DNA from 2 places in the Bradyrhizobium sp. NBAIM18 genome. Region 2 is predicted to be linked to the other one. Evidence: riboswitches for the same ligand, from Rfam matches in the RefSeq annotation. Region 2 holds a riboswitch; the other holds the start of a gene.
What was found. A riboswitch is a leader RNA that binds a small molecule or an ion and turns the genes downstream of it on or off. The one in region 2 is predicted to bind S-adenosylmethionine.
Positions count from the first base shown of each region.

Region 1 (7,149 bases), on a different contig from region 2:
GGTTCGACCCCGAGACGCCCGAATGGAAGCCGAAAATCCAGTTTCTGATGCTGGCGCGCAATGAGCGGCTGGCCGCGCTCGACAGTCGGTTCGACGACGAAACCAACGTGCTGACCATCCGCAAGGACGGCCAGATCGTCGCCAGCGGCGATATCGAGACCGCCGCCGGGCGCGCCGCCATCGAGGCCTATTTCACGAAGAACTTTCAGCCCGAGTTGAAGGGCCCACCCAAGGTTCTGTCCGGCCGCGACCACAGCTTCTCCGACGTCGCCCGCAAGGTCGTCTCCATCATCAATCTCGACAGCGTCCGCGCCATCGAGACCATGCTCGGCGGCGTCGCCGTGCATCCGCTGCGCTTCCGCGCCAATCTCTACGTGAAGGGCTGGCCGGCCTGGTCGGAGCTCGACCTCGTCGGCCAGACGCTCGCGATCGGACAGGCCCGGCTGAAGGTGATCAAGCGCATCGTCCGCTGCCCGGCCACCAATGTCGACCCCGAGACCGCCAAGCGCGATCTCGAAATCCCGCCCACGCTCTCGCGCCATCTCGGCCATATGGACTGCGGCATCTATGCCGAGGTGATCGCCGCCGGTGACGTCGGCGTCGGCGATGTGGTGGCGGTGGAAGAGCCGAAGCTGCTGTGAGCCAACGCCGTCTCAACATACTCCGTCATTGCGAGCGCAGCGAAGCAATCCAGGAATGCATCTGCGGAAACAGTCTGGATTGCTTCGTCGCAAGCGCTCCTCGCAATGACGAGGCTCAGTTCGGCATCACATACGCATAGATCTTGCCGCGCGAGACCGGGGCTTCGCGGACGCGGTTGCCGTTGTTGCCGGAGATCATGATCGGATTACCCTGCGCGTCGATGCCGGTGATGATGCCGACATGACCGCCGCGGCGGCCGCGCGACATCACGGCGATGGCACCGACCTGCGGACCCGAGATGCGCGTGCCGTAGCGCGCGAACGAGCTCGCCATGTCGGAGCCGGTGCCACGATGGCCGGTATGCTCCAGCACCATGTTCATGAAGCGCGCGCACCACAGGCGGCCGCGCCCGGTCGGATTGCCGCCGATATGGCGGCGTGCCTCGGAGACGAGACCCGATCCTCCGCTGAAGCCTCCGTTCATGCCGGCACCGCTGGCATTGGCATTCGGATCATAGCTCGCCTGGGTGTCGGCGAAGCCGCTTGCCCGCAATTGCGCCGCGCTGCGCTCGAAGCGCGAACTGCGGGCATGATGGGCATAGTGACGGTGGTGATGATGTCTGGCGTGATGCACGTAACCGTGCCGCTCTGCGCTATGACGATGATACGGCCGTGCCGAGGCCGGAGAAACGAACACGGCGAACGCCGCGAAGAACAGCGCCAGCGCGACAACACAACGCGACAGGCGAGACGCAAACAACTCGAACATTCTTCATCCTTCTTGACACCCCCACTTCCCCCCGGCCCGTGCAATGGCCGACATCCGTTTGGCCGTTAAACCGCCCGATGTGGCGAGAAAAAGACGCAACGCCCGCGAATGGCTGCAATGATTTTGTGTTCGTGCTCGGCGCTGCTGCCGCATTGCCGACAACAGAATTAACTGCGATCCTCGAACACGGCTTGAAACAGAGGGAAACGGTTAATGCCCCACGCCACGACCAGGGACGGCGTCCGCATCTATTTCGAGGAGGCGGGCCAGGGAACGCCGATACTTTTTCTGCACGAGTTCGCGGCCGACTACACCAATTGGGCGCCGCAGATGCGCTACTTCTCGCGTGGCCATCGCTGCATCACCTATTCGGCGCGCGGCTACACGCCGTCGGACGTGCCTGACGGCGAGGTCTACACCTACACGCATTTCTACACCGATGCGCTTGCGGTGCTCGATCATCTCGGCATCGAGCGCGCACATCTCGTCGGGCTGTCGATGGGCGCCTATTCCTCGCTGCAGATCGGACTGAACGCGCCGCAGCGCGCGCTGTCGATGACGCTGGCCGGCGTCGGCTCCGGTTCGGAGCTCGAGAAACTCGACGATTGGCGCAAGCAGTGCCGCGCCAATGCCGAGCAGTACGAGACGCTGGGCTCGGTGGAGGTCGCGAAAGTCACGCGCGAGGCGCCGAGCCGGATTCCGTTCCTGGTGAAGGATCCACGCGGGCATGCCGATTTCTACGCCGCACTGGCGCGGCACGATGCCAAGGGATCGGCGCGCACCATGCGCGGATTCCAGGGCGGCCGTCCCTCGATCTACACGATGACGGACGCGATCGCCAAGGTGACAACGCCGGCGCTGATCATCTGCGGCGACGAGGACGAACCGTGCGTCGGGCCGAGCCTGTTCCTGAAGAAGCATCTGCCCGCGGCGGGTCTGGCGATGTTTCCAAAGTCCGGCCACGTGCTCAATCTGGAGGAGCCCGCGCTGTTCAACGAGAGTGTCGAGCGGTTCGTGACGCTGGTGGAAGCAGGACGCTGGCCGGTGCGGGACCCGCGGTCGCTGGCTCCCCATTGAGGTAGAGGCGCCGCCAAGTACTCCGTCATTGCGAGCGTAGCGAAGCAATCCAGAATCCCTCCGCGGCGGCATTCTGGATTGCTTCGTCGCAAGAGCTCCTCGCAATGACGGAGAGAGGGCTATTTCCCCCCGCCCCGGCTGAGCAAGAACACCGCCTGCTCGCCGAACATGTTCCACACCCACCAGGGCAGGTTCAGCGGCACCGGGCGGCCATAGAGATCGAGCGCGACCGAGCGCTCCATCTTGACGTTGATCTCGTCGCAGAGCTGCACGAAATCCTTGATGGTGCAGAAATGGATGTTGGCGGTGTCGTACCAGGTCGCCGGCAGATTCTCCGTGCGCGGCATGTGGCCGCCGATCAGGAGCTGGAGTCGCATCTTCCAGAACCCGAAATTCGGGAACGAGACGATGGCGCGGCGGCCGATGCGCAGCAGGTTCTCCAGCACGACCTTCGGCTGCCGCGTCGCCTGCAGCGTCTGCGACAGGATCACGTAGTCGAAGGCATCGTCGGGATAATTGACGAGATCGGTGTCGGCATCGCCCTGCACCACCGCGAGCCCCTTGGCGACGCAGCGGTTGACGCCCTCGCGCGACAATTCGATGCCGCGGCCGTCGATGCCGCGGGTCTCCAGCAGCTGAAGCAGATCGCCGTCGCCGCAGCCGACGTCGAGCACCTTCGAGCCCGGCTTGACCATTTCGGCGACCAGCCGATGATCGGCGCGATAATCACCGGATGGCCTGGCGGCAACGCCGTCCAGCGGCAACACTTCCTGCACGGACATCGCTAGCGGTCCTCGAGGCTGAGCCCGCGGGCCTTGCCTGCCGATTGCAGGAAGGCCCGGGAGATGTCGAAAAATTCGGGCACATCGAGCAGGAATGCGTCGTGTCCGCGATCGGTCTCGATCTCGGCGAATGACACGCGCGCGCTCGAAGCGTTCAGCGCGTGCACCAGCGCGCGCGATTCCGAGGTCGGAAACAGCCAGTCGCTGGTGAAGGAGACCACGCAGAAGCGCGTCTTGATGTCGGCGAAGGCCTTGGCCAGCACGCCGCCATGGTCGGCGGCGATGTCGAAATAGTCCATCGCCCGCGTCAGGTAGAGATAGGAATTGGCGTCGAAGCGCTCGACGAAGGACGAGCCCTGGTAACGCAGATAGGATTCGACCTGGAAATCGGCGTCGAACGAGAAAGTCGGCAGCTCGCGGTCCTGCATGCGCCGGCCGAACTTGCGGTGCAGTGCCGCGTCCGAGAGATAGGTGATGTGCGCCGCCATCCGCGCCACCGCGAGCCCGCGATGCGGATGGATGCCGCGATCGGCATAGCCGCCGCCATGCCAGTCGGGGTCGGCCATCACGGCCTGGCGGCCGAGCTCGTGGAAGGCGATGTTCTGCGCCGAGTGCCGCGTCGCGCAGGCGATCGCCAGCGCGGAGTACACGCGCTCCGGATAGGCGGCGGTCCATTGCAGCACCTGCATGCCGCCCATCGAGCCACCGACGACGGCAAACAGCGTGTCGATGCCGAGCCGGTCGATCAGCATCGCCTGCGCGCGCACCATGTCCGGAATGGTGATGACGGGGAAGTCCAGGCCCCAGACCTTGCCGGTGGCGGGATTGATCGAGGCCGGCCCGGTCGAGCCCATGCAGCCGCCGATCACGTTGGAGCAAATGATGAAGTAGTGCTTGGGATCGATGGGTCGGCCCGGGCCGACCAGCGTCTCCCACCAGCCTGGCTTGCCGGTGACCGGATGCACATTGGCGACATGCTGATCGCCGGTCAGCGCATGGCAAATCAGCACGGCGTTGGAGCGATCGGCATTGAGCTCGCCATAGGTCTGGTAGGCGATCTGGAACGGGGTGAGATCGACGCCGCAATCGAGCCGCAGCGGCTGCTCGGCGCCGAAATGCGCAACCAGCGAGCTTGGATGATCGACCTCGTGCGATCGCTCATCGGCGCTGATCGCAGGACTCGGTATCGACTTGACGCTACCCATCTCGGACATCGACCTCGTTTGCGACTGGCTGCTCGACCGCGCCGCTGACATCAGGCCATGAAAAACCCGGCCTGAACGATAGGTTCGGCCGGGATCGGAAGCGTCCCCGGCCTGTTTAGCGAGTTTTTTAACGTGGCTGCAAGCCGGCCGGCTCAAATGACCACGGAACGGGCAAAAGCTACCGTCTTGGGCGGTTTTCGTCAAGTCGCGGCCCGGATCGGCCCAGTTCGCCTCTGCCGCGCCGATCGAAAGGGACGTCATTTCTCTTTGCTTTCACCGTCCCGACTGCCTAATCAGGACATCCCCATCGGAACGATCGACGACCAGACATGTCCCAACGTCCGCCCGCGCCACCATCGCTGCAGGAACTGCGCAAGGAGATCGACGCGATCGACGAGGGCATGCATCGCCTCCTCATGCAGCGCGGCGAGATCATCGATCGCCTGATCCAGGTGAAGCAGACCCAGGAGGTCGGCTCGGCGTTCCGGCCCGCGCGCGAGGCTGCCATGATGCGCGAGATCGTGCAGCGTCATCGCGGCATCCTGCCGCTCGACACGGTCGAGAGCATCTGGCGCGTCATCATCTCGACCTTCACTTACGTACAGGCGCCGTTCTCGGTGCATGCCGACATCTCGGCCAGCGAGGCGGCGATGCGCGATTCCGTGCGCTTCAATTTCGGCTTCACCGTGCCTTACGTCGCGCATTTCAGCGCACAGGCCGCGGTCGAGGCGGTAGCGAAATCCAAGGGTGATCTGGCAATGGTCTCGGCCACCTCGAGCCGCACGCCGTGGTGGCTGGAGCTGGAAGCGGACGGCGCACCGAAGATCATCGCGCGGATGCCCTTCATCGAGCGTGCCGATCATCCGGCCGCATTGCCGGTGTTCGCGATCTCGCGCGTCGCCGACAGCGCCCTGGTGACGGAGGTCGAGACCTTCAGCGTGCGCGTCTCGGGATGGAACGCCGAGGTCGCCCGCGCGCTGTCGCCGCTCGCCGAGATCGTGGCCGTGCCCGATACCGCCTTCGACGGCGCGGCGCTGCTGGTCTCGGTCACCGGCGCGACCAGCATCGACAAGATCAGGGCTGCCCTGATCGACGCGGGAGCCTCGGTGCGCTCTGTGGCCCTCGTCGGCAGCCACGCAACGCGCTATACGGTGCCCCCGACCGGGCCGAAATCGTAAAATCGCGAGCAGCCCAGCCTATCCGGAGTCCAAGATGTCCCGCCCCGTGCCGAATCCCGGCATTCTCGATATTGCGCCCTACACGCCCGGCAAGAGCCCGGTGCCGGAGCCAGGCCGCAAGGTGTTCAAGCTCTCGGCCAACGAGACGCCGTTCGGGCCCTCGCCCAAGGCGATCGAGGCATTCAAGCGCGTGGCGGATCATCTGGAGGACTATCCGGAAGGCACCTCGCGCGTGCTGCGCGAGGCGATCGGCCGTTCGTTCGGGCTCGATCCGAACCGCATCATCTGCGGCGCCGGCTCGGACGAGATCCTCAACCTGCTCGCGCACACCTATCTCAGCCAGGGCGACGAGGCGATCTCGACCACGCACGGCTTCCTGGTCTACCCGATCGCGACCATGGCGGTCGGCGCCAGGAACGTCGTCGCGCAGGAGACCAACCTCACCGCCGACGTCGATGCCATCCTGAAGGCCGTGACGCCGAAGACGAAGCTGGTCTGGCTCGCCAACCCCAACAATCCGACCGGCACCTATCTGCCGTTCGACGAGGTCAAGCGGCTGCGTGCCGGCCTGCCCTCGCACGTGCTGCTGGTGCTGGACGCCGCCTATTGCGATTACGTCTCGCGCAACGACTACGAGATGGGGATCGAGCTCGTCGCCACCACCGAGAACACGGTGGTGACGCACACCTTCTCCAAGATCCACGGTCTTGCCGCGCTGCGCATCGGCTGGATGTTCGGGCCAGAGCACGTCATTGACGCGGTCAACCGCATCCGCGGTCCCTTCAACGTGTCGACGCCGGCGATGTATGCCGCGGTCGCCGCGATCGAGGACACCGCGCATCAAGCGATGTCGAAGCAGTTCACCGAGACCTGGCGCAACTGGCTCACCGAGGAGATCGGCAAGCTCGGGCTGAAGGTGACGCCGAGCGTCGCCAATTTCGTGCTGATCCACTTCCCGACCGACAAGGGCAGGACCGCCGATGACGCCGATGCCTTCCTGACCAAGCGGGGGCTCGTGCTGCGCGGCTTGAAGAATTACGGCCTGCCGCACGCGCTGCGCATGACCATCGGCACCGAGGAGGCCAACCGCCTCGTCGTCGAAGGCTTGCGCGACTTCATGGGCGGCAAATGAGCAGCGCGCCGCACTTCCAGCGCGTTGCGCTGATCGGCTTCGGCCTGATCGGCGGCTCGATTGCGCGCGCTGCGAAGCTCCAGGGGCTTGCCGGTGAAATCGTCACCACCGCACGCTCGGAGAAGACACGCGCGCGTGTCGCCGAACTCGGCATCGTCGATCAGGTGGTGGCGACCAATGCGGAGGCCGTGAGGGATGCCGATCTCGTCATCCTCTGCATTCCCGTCGGCGCCTGCGGACCCGTAGCGCAGGAGATCGCGCCGCATCTCAAGCCGGGTGCGATCGTCTCCGACGTCGGCTCGGTCAAGGGCGCGGTGGTCAGGGACATGGCGCCGCATCTGCCGGGCGGCATTCATTTCGTGCCG
Region 1 is NZ_JADYVO010000019.1:126,952-134,100, reverse strand. Features, by position in the region: gene I6F17_RS30155 (MOSC domain-containing protein) at 1-641, shown strand, start outside; gene I6F17_RS30150 (TIGR02594 family protein) at 757-1,410, opposite strand; gene I6F17_RS30145 (alpha/beta hydrolase) at 1,624-2,487, shown strand; gene metW (methionine biosynthesis protein MetW) at 2,607-3,269, opposite strand; gene I6F17_RS30135 (homoserine O-acetyltransferase) at 3,272-4,474, opposite strand; SAM riboswitch at 4,569-4,648, opposite strand; gene I6F17_RS30130 (chorismate mutase) at 4,804-5,652, shown strand; gene hisC (histidinol-phosphate transaminase) at 5,687-6,784, shown strand; gene I6F17_RS30120 (prephenate/arogenate dehydrogenase family protein) at 6,781-7,149, shown strand, end outside.
Region 1: another riboswitch for S-adenosylmethionine. It lies ahead of I6F17_RS30135 (homoserine O-acetyltransferase); the one in region 2 lies ahead of I6F17_RS30680 (O-succinylhomoserine sulfhydrylase).

Region 2 (7,149 bases):
AAAGCGCCGGCTTGATCGCAGGCGTCTCGCGCGGTCCCCAGCGTGTCAGCACGACGCTGGAGCACGACAAGAGGCCGAGCACGACCATCGAGCTCGCGGCGAGCCAGAAGAAGCTCTGCGCGCTGGCGCCGTGCGTCGACAGCCACCAGCCGATGCCGGCGATGTAGATCAGCCGCGCGGTCTGCGCCAGCACGGGGCCGATCACCTTGGCCGCGCCTTGCGAGGAGAAATACATCGTCGTCGCAAGGCCGAAGAAGGCGTAGAACGGCCCGACCGTCGAAAGATATTGATGGCTCGCCGCGCGCACCGCCACACTGTCGGTGAACATGTTGACCCAGAGATCGGGGAAGATCGCAACGAGGCACGCCGGCACGCCGACCGCCACGAAAGCAGCAACGCTGGCGGTCCAGGCGATGCGCCGGGCCCGCGCGATGCGGCCGGCGCCGATCGCCATCCCGACCATCGGCACGCAGGCGATGCCGAACGAGAACGCGATCGAGGTCAGCAGGAATTCGAGCCGCGCGCCGACGCCATAGCCGGCGAGGATCGCCGTGCCGAACTGCGCCAGCATGTGCGTGAAGATCGAGATCGTCAGCACCGATTGCAGCGGCGAGAAGCAGGCGATGGCGCCGACCTTGAGGATGTCGAAGAACATCGCCCATTGAATGCGCAGGCCGCGCAGCTTCAGCGTGATCCGCGCGCGGCCGGAGAACAGGTACCAGCTCATGATGCCGATGTTCATAGTATAGGCGATCAGCGCGCCGGCGGCGACGCCGCGCATGCCGAACTGCGGCACTGGCCCGAGCCCGAGACCGAGCGTGCCGCCGAGCACGATCTGCCAGGCCGCGGAGTTGAGGATCAGGAAAGACGGCAGCTTCATGTTGCCGGTGCCGCGCAAGATGCCCGCCATGGTGTTAAGCAGCCAGGGCAGCACGGCGCCGCCGAAGAACACCTGCGTGTAGGCGATCGCATGCGTCAGTACATCGCCGCGGCCGCCGAGCATCTCGAGCAGCCTCGGCCCGAAGATCAGCATGCCCAGCATGAAGACGAGGCCGAAGCTGATACCGATCAGCATCGCGTGCACGGCCAATGCGCCGGCACGCTCGCGGTCCCCGGCGCCGAGCGCACGCGCGATGGCCGAGGCCACCGCGCCGCCCATGGCGCCGCCGGACATCGTCATGGTCAGAATGATCGTCGGAAACACCAGCGCCATCGCGGCCAGCGCCTCGACGCCGAGCCGGCCGACATAGGAGGTCTCGGCGATCACCACGCAGATACCGGCCGACAGACCGATCGCGTTCGGCCAAGCGAGCGAGAGCAGCGTGCGCAGGATCGGCCCGTCGGTCAGGGCGCTTCTGATCGGCGGCGGAGGCGGCGGCAGCGGGCGCTCTTGCTCATCGACCGGGATTTCGGCGATGTCGGACATGTCCTCTCCCGGGCGCAGGCGCCGTTTGCGGCGCAGCAATCACTTGGTGTGCCAATGGCGTCGTTCGTGCGAATGCCGCGGCTGAGGCGTGTTAGCACGGCGTGCTCCGATTCTGCCTGCGCCCGATGCAGGCGTGCCCTGCGGCAGCGCATTTCAAGCGGTGGAATTACTCGATCGTCCACACCAGCGGCGGCCGCCCGCCTACCGCGGTGCGCATCTGCACGCCGATGTGCCGGCCGCAGCCTGCGGCGAGACCCTCGAACAATCCCTCCAGCACCTTGGCGCAGGCGCGATGATAATCGGCGATGTCGTCCATCAGCTTCCAGCTCTGCTGCCGGATCTCGAACGTGCCTTCCGATTGCGTCATCTCGGCCGCATCATCCTGCGCGACGAGCAGCGCGTTCAGGAACGATGCGAATTCTCGCGCGCCGCCGCGGGTCGTCGCCAGTGCCGCTGCGACCTCGTCGAAATATTGCATGCCGATCAGCTTGCCGGTGAGGTGCAGCAGATAGCCGGCATCCTCCGGGCCGAACAGCTGCACCATCACGGGCGCGGCGGTGCGGACATATTCCATCGCGTAATTGCGATAGGCCTTTTCCAGCCGCGGTCTTGGCCAGCTCGCGACCGGCAAGGCGGGCGCCGTCTTCGCATCGAACAAAGGTGCTTCAAGGTGGCGCGCGAACACGAGGCGCTGGTCGAGCTCGAGCGGATGGTCGTAGAGATGGTAATAGCCTTCGAGCCCGTCCTGGCCGTCGACGCTCTGCTTGGTGCAGACGAAGCCGAGCCTGAGGTCGCCGAGGGCCGCGCCATTGTTGGCGTGCCAGCCGCGCAGCATGGCGCGTGAGACTTCGCCCGGCACGCCACAGATCGCAGTGCCCTTCCAGATCCAGCGCGGCGGCGGATAGCGGATCCAAGCCTTGGTGTCGCTCTCGTACATGTATTCGACATGCACGCCGCCGATCCAGTTGGAGAGATAGTGGTATTGCGCAGCCGCGACCGCCGGCGGCAGATGGTGGATCCCGAGCTTCCTGAGCCCCGGCAGGAAACGCTCCTGCTGCTGGCGACGAAACACGCGGAAGACGAATTCTGCGGCATCCGCCGTGCCGCGGCGCGTGACGACGGTGAGGATCAGCCCGGTGAAACAGGCGTGATAGAGATCGGCGATCGCACGCCAGCGCTTCCATTGCGCTTCCTGCGCGAGGTCTGGTGCGGTGGTCATGTTCGCTCCCTGATCATGGTTTTGATGGAGTGTGTCACCGCCGCCGGTGACAGGCAACATGACGCGCGTGCAGGCCTCCCTGCGCGGCTTTCCGTCAATTCCGCATCACGAATTTCGCGCCGCCTTGGCCGTCCGTTCGCGCTCAACGCGCTCCGTGACGTCGCGAGCCATCGCCACCGATCCCTGCACCGCGCCATCGTTGTCTCGCACCAATGCGAAGGTCATCTCGATGTAGAGCTTGCGCCCGCTCTTGTGCAGCGCGCGAGTCAGCGTCGGCTTGCCCGCAAGCTTCATGGTGCCGCTCGCGAGCGCGGCGTCGAAGCCTTTCCAGTGCGCGGCGCGAAGATGTTCGGGAATGATCAGATCGAGGTTCTCGCCGAGCGCTTCGTCGGCCGTGAAGCCGAACAGCGCGGTCGATGCGCGATTCCAGCGTGTGATCGTGCCGGAGCGATCGGAATAGATCAGCGCGTCCGCGACGTCGTTGATGATCTGTGCGTCGAGTTGGGATGGCTCAATCATGTCACCACCTTGTAGCCCGGATGGAACAAAGCGTAATCCGGGATCGCGCCACAAGTGAGACCTTCCCGGATTACGCTTGCGCTCCATCCGGGCTACAGGATCGGGCTACACCCGAAAATGCTTCGAGAGCTTGAGGCCTTGCGCCTGGTAGTTGGAACCGATGCGCTGGCCGTACATCGCGTCGGGGCGGGCCAGCATCTTTTCGTAGACGAGGCGGCCGACGATCTGGCCGTGCTCGAGGATGAACGGCACCTCGCGCGAGCGCACCTCCAGCACGGCGCGCGATCCCAGCCCGCCAGCGCCGGCATAGCCGAAGCCGGGATCGAAAAATCCGGCATAGTGCACGCGGAATTCGCCGACCAGGGGATCGAACGGCACCATCTCAGCGGCGTAATCGGGCGGCACCTGCACCGCTTCCTTGGAGGCGAGGATATAGAACTCGCCGGGGTCGAGGATCAGGCTGCCGTCGGGGCGCGCCGAAATCGGCTCCCAGAAATCCTCCACCGCGTAGCCCGCGCGGCGGTCGACATCGACGACGCCGGTGTGGCGCTTGGCGCGGTAGCCGACGAAGCCGCTCGCCTTCTCGCCGGAAAGATCGACCGAGACGGCAACGCCGCCCGAGAGATCGGCATCGTCGATGTCGACGAGACGCTCGCTGGCGTGCAGCGCATCGAGCTCGTCGGCATTGAGGATGGCATCGCCGGTGCGGAAGCGCACCTGGCTGAGACGCGAGCCCTCGCGCACCAGCACCGGAAACGTCTTCGGGCTGATCTCGGCATAGAGCGGGCCGTGATAGCCGGCGCCGATCATGTCGAAGCGGCGGGTGCCGTCGGCGATCACGCGGGTGAAGACGTCGAGCCGGCCGGTCGAGCTCTTCGGATTGGCGGCAGCGACGATCTCCGGCGGCAGCGCGAGGCTCTCGAGCAGCGGCACGATGTAGACGCAGTTGGTCTCGAGCACCGCGCCGTCGGCGAGGCTGAACTCGTGCAGCTTCAGCTCGTCGATGCGCTCGGCCACGGTGGCACCGGGCCCGGGGAGGAAGCTGGCACGGACGCGATAGGCGATATCGCCGAGGCGCAGATCGAGGCTCGCCGGCTGGATCTGGCTCTCGACGAAGTCGTACGCGGGCAGGATGAGACCTTCTTCCGCCATCGCCGCGATCATGCGGTCGGGCAGGATACCATTGGCGTCGGCGGCGACCGTGAACGTCAACCGGAGGGTCCTCATCAGGGGTCGAATGCATCCGGACATGCCGGAAATACAAGTCTTTTACGGCTATCCGATGGACGCCTTGACGGAAAGGGCATTGCGGAATATGAGCATCACTTATCCCGTGGTGATTTGAGCCGGCCGGCTTGCAGCCACGTTAAATAAGTCGCTAAACAGGCCGGGGACCTCTGTGATCCCGGCCCGTGGAGATATCCAGGCCGGTTTTTTTGTGACCGTTTTCGCCTCGACGGTCATGTCGGAGAGGGTCCTATGTCGAAGTCGTCTGCCACTTATCGTCCCGAAACCCGCCTGGTCCATTCCGGCACCCTGCGCTCGCAATATGGCGAGACCTCGGAGGCGCTGTTCCTGACGCAAGGCTATGTCTACGCCAGCGCGGAGGAGTGCGAGGCGCGCTTCAAGGGCGAAGATCCCGGCTTCATCTATTCGCGCTATTCCAACCCGACGATTGCAATGTTCGAGCGCCGCATGATCGAGCTCGAGGGCGCCGAGGCCGCGCGCTCGGCGGCAACCGGCATGGCGGCGGTGACGACCGCGATCCTGGCGCCGCTCAAGGCCGGCGATCACGTGGTCGCCTCCCGTGCGCTGTTCGGCTCCTGCCTCTACGTCATCCAGGACCTGTTGCCGCGCTACGGCATCGAGGCCACGCTGGTCGATGGGCTCGATCTCGACCAGTGGCAGCGCGCGCTGAGGCCCAACACCAAGACGTTCTTCCTGGAGAGCCCGACCAACCCGACGCTGGACGTGCTCGACATCCCCTCGATCGCCGAGATCGCGCACAAGGGCGGCGCGCGGCTCGTCGTCGACAACGTGTTTGCAACCCCGATCTGGCAGAGCCCGCTCGCGCTCGGCGCCGACGTCGTCGTCTACTCTGCGACCAAGCACATCGACGGCCAGGGCCGCTGTCTCGGCGGCATCATCCTGTCCTCCGAAGCCTTCATCGCCGAGCACATCCACAATTTCATGCGCCAGACCGGCCCGTCGATCTCGCCGTTCAATGCCTGGGTCCTGCTCAAGGGCCTGGAGACGCTGGGCGTGCGCGTGCGCGCGCAGACCGACACGGCCGCGCGCGTCGCCGAGGTGCTGGCGAGCCATCCCAAGATCTCGCGACTGGTCTATCCCGGCCGCGCCGATCATCCGCAGGCGGCGCTGGTGAAGAAGCAGATGCGCGGCGGCTCGACGCTGGTCGGCTTCGAGGTGAAGGGCGGCAAGGCGGCGGCGTTCCGTGTGCTCAACGAATTGAAGCTTGCCAAGATCTCCAACAATCTCGGCGACGCCAAGAGCCTCGTCACGCATCCGGCGACGACGACGCATCAGCGCCTCAAGCCGGAAGACCGCGCCGCGCTCGGCATCAGCGAGGGCTTCATCCGCTTCTCGGCCGGGCTGGAGCACGCGGATGACCTGATCGAGGATCTCACCGCGGCGCTGGAGAAGGCGTAGGGGCGAATGGCGAATAGTGAGTGGCGAATAGATCAAACCCTATTCGCTACTCGCCATTCCCTCCTCGCCTCTACATCGGCCGATACGTTCTCACATCGGCGGGCACGCTCACACCGAGCTTGATCTGGCCGACGGAGCGGATGATGTCGTCGCCGAGCAGCTGGGCGAAGCAGGCATAGCCCCAATCGTTCATGTGCAGGCCGTCGGCGATGACGAAGCCCTCGACCGGGATCGACTGGTTCTCGTGCCAGTCGCGCATCACCTCGAAGCGGGGGAAGATGCCGACCTTGCGGAGCTCGGCGACGTTGCCGAGCAGCTTGATCATCTTGCCGGCGCTCTCCTTGCGCTGGTTGACGGCCGGCGAATATTGCGGATCGACCAGCACGATGTCGGTGCCACCGGCGGCTTGAATGCGGTTGATGCCGTCCTCCACCAGCTTGACGGTCTCGCCGGGATCGAGATTGCGCAGCACGGCGTTGGTGCCGACCTGCCAGATCACGAGATCCGGATGCCTGTCGATCACCTGCGTCTGCAGACGCTTCATCATCTCGGGGGCGTCCTCGCCGCCGACGCCGGCATTGATGACGCTGATGTCGGCGGTCGGATAGTGCCGGCGCAGCTGCGCGGCAAGACGATTGGGGTAATTGAACTCCGGCGAGCTCGCGCCGAACCCTTGAGTCGACGACGAGCCGAACGCGACGATGACGACGGGCTGGCCGGCGACCAGCTTGCTCGCGACATGCGGCAGCGAGCCCATCGCCTTGGAGCCGCCCTTCGGCGGCAGGCAGGGCACCCGGCTGAAGATGTCGGCGGCGGACTTCGCGACCTCCTTCACCTTGTCGATGGCACGCGAGGTGACGCCACGCTGCTCGGGCGACCTCGCGGCGACGGTGGTCTGGGACGGCGCAGCGGGCGCGGGATCAGGCGACTGGGCGGGTGCGGGGGTCGCCGGCTGAGCGGCCGGCGTCTGCGCATGCGCGGCGGGCGTCAGCAACAACAGCACTGCTGTTGCAGGCACGGCCAGCCATGACGTCAGGCAAAAAGGGCGGAGAGAACTCATTAACGCTAGACCTCAATTTTGCTGCTGGGCCGGCTCCAGATGGGCAGCGTCAATCACGAACTGTGCCAACGCCCGGCCAAGGCAATCATGGACCTGCTTCGCCAGCTCAGGCCCGCGGGACGGGTTGAACAGGTCGAACTGGCCCTGTTCATTCCACTGCCGCATGATCGCGAAACGATCGAACAGCGGGATGTCGTGCTCCTGTGCCACGACGCGCATATTATCGAGAAAAGGCTGCGCCGAGATCATCGTCTCGGT
Region 2 is NZ_JADYVO010000020.1:102,581-109,729, reverse strand. Features, by position in the region: gene I6F17_RS30700 (MATE family efflux transporter) at 1-1,426, opposite strand, end outside; gene I6F17_RS30695 (hypothetical protein) at 1,593-2,645, opposite strand; gene I6F17_RS30690 (PAS domain S-box protein) at 2,751-3,164, opposite strand; gene I6F17_RS30685 (2'-deoxycytidine 5'-triphosphate deaminase) at 3,270-4,376, opposite strand; SAM riboswitch at 4,488-4,567, shown strand; gene I6F17_RS30680 (O-succinylhomoserine sulfhydrylase) at 4,644-5,831, shown strand; gene I6F17_RS30675 (SGNH/GDSL hydrolase family protein) at 5,902-6,891, opposite strand; gene I6F17_RS30670 (lipolytic enzyme) at 6,904-7,149, opposite strand, start outside.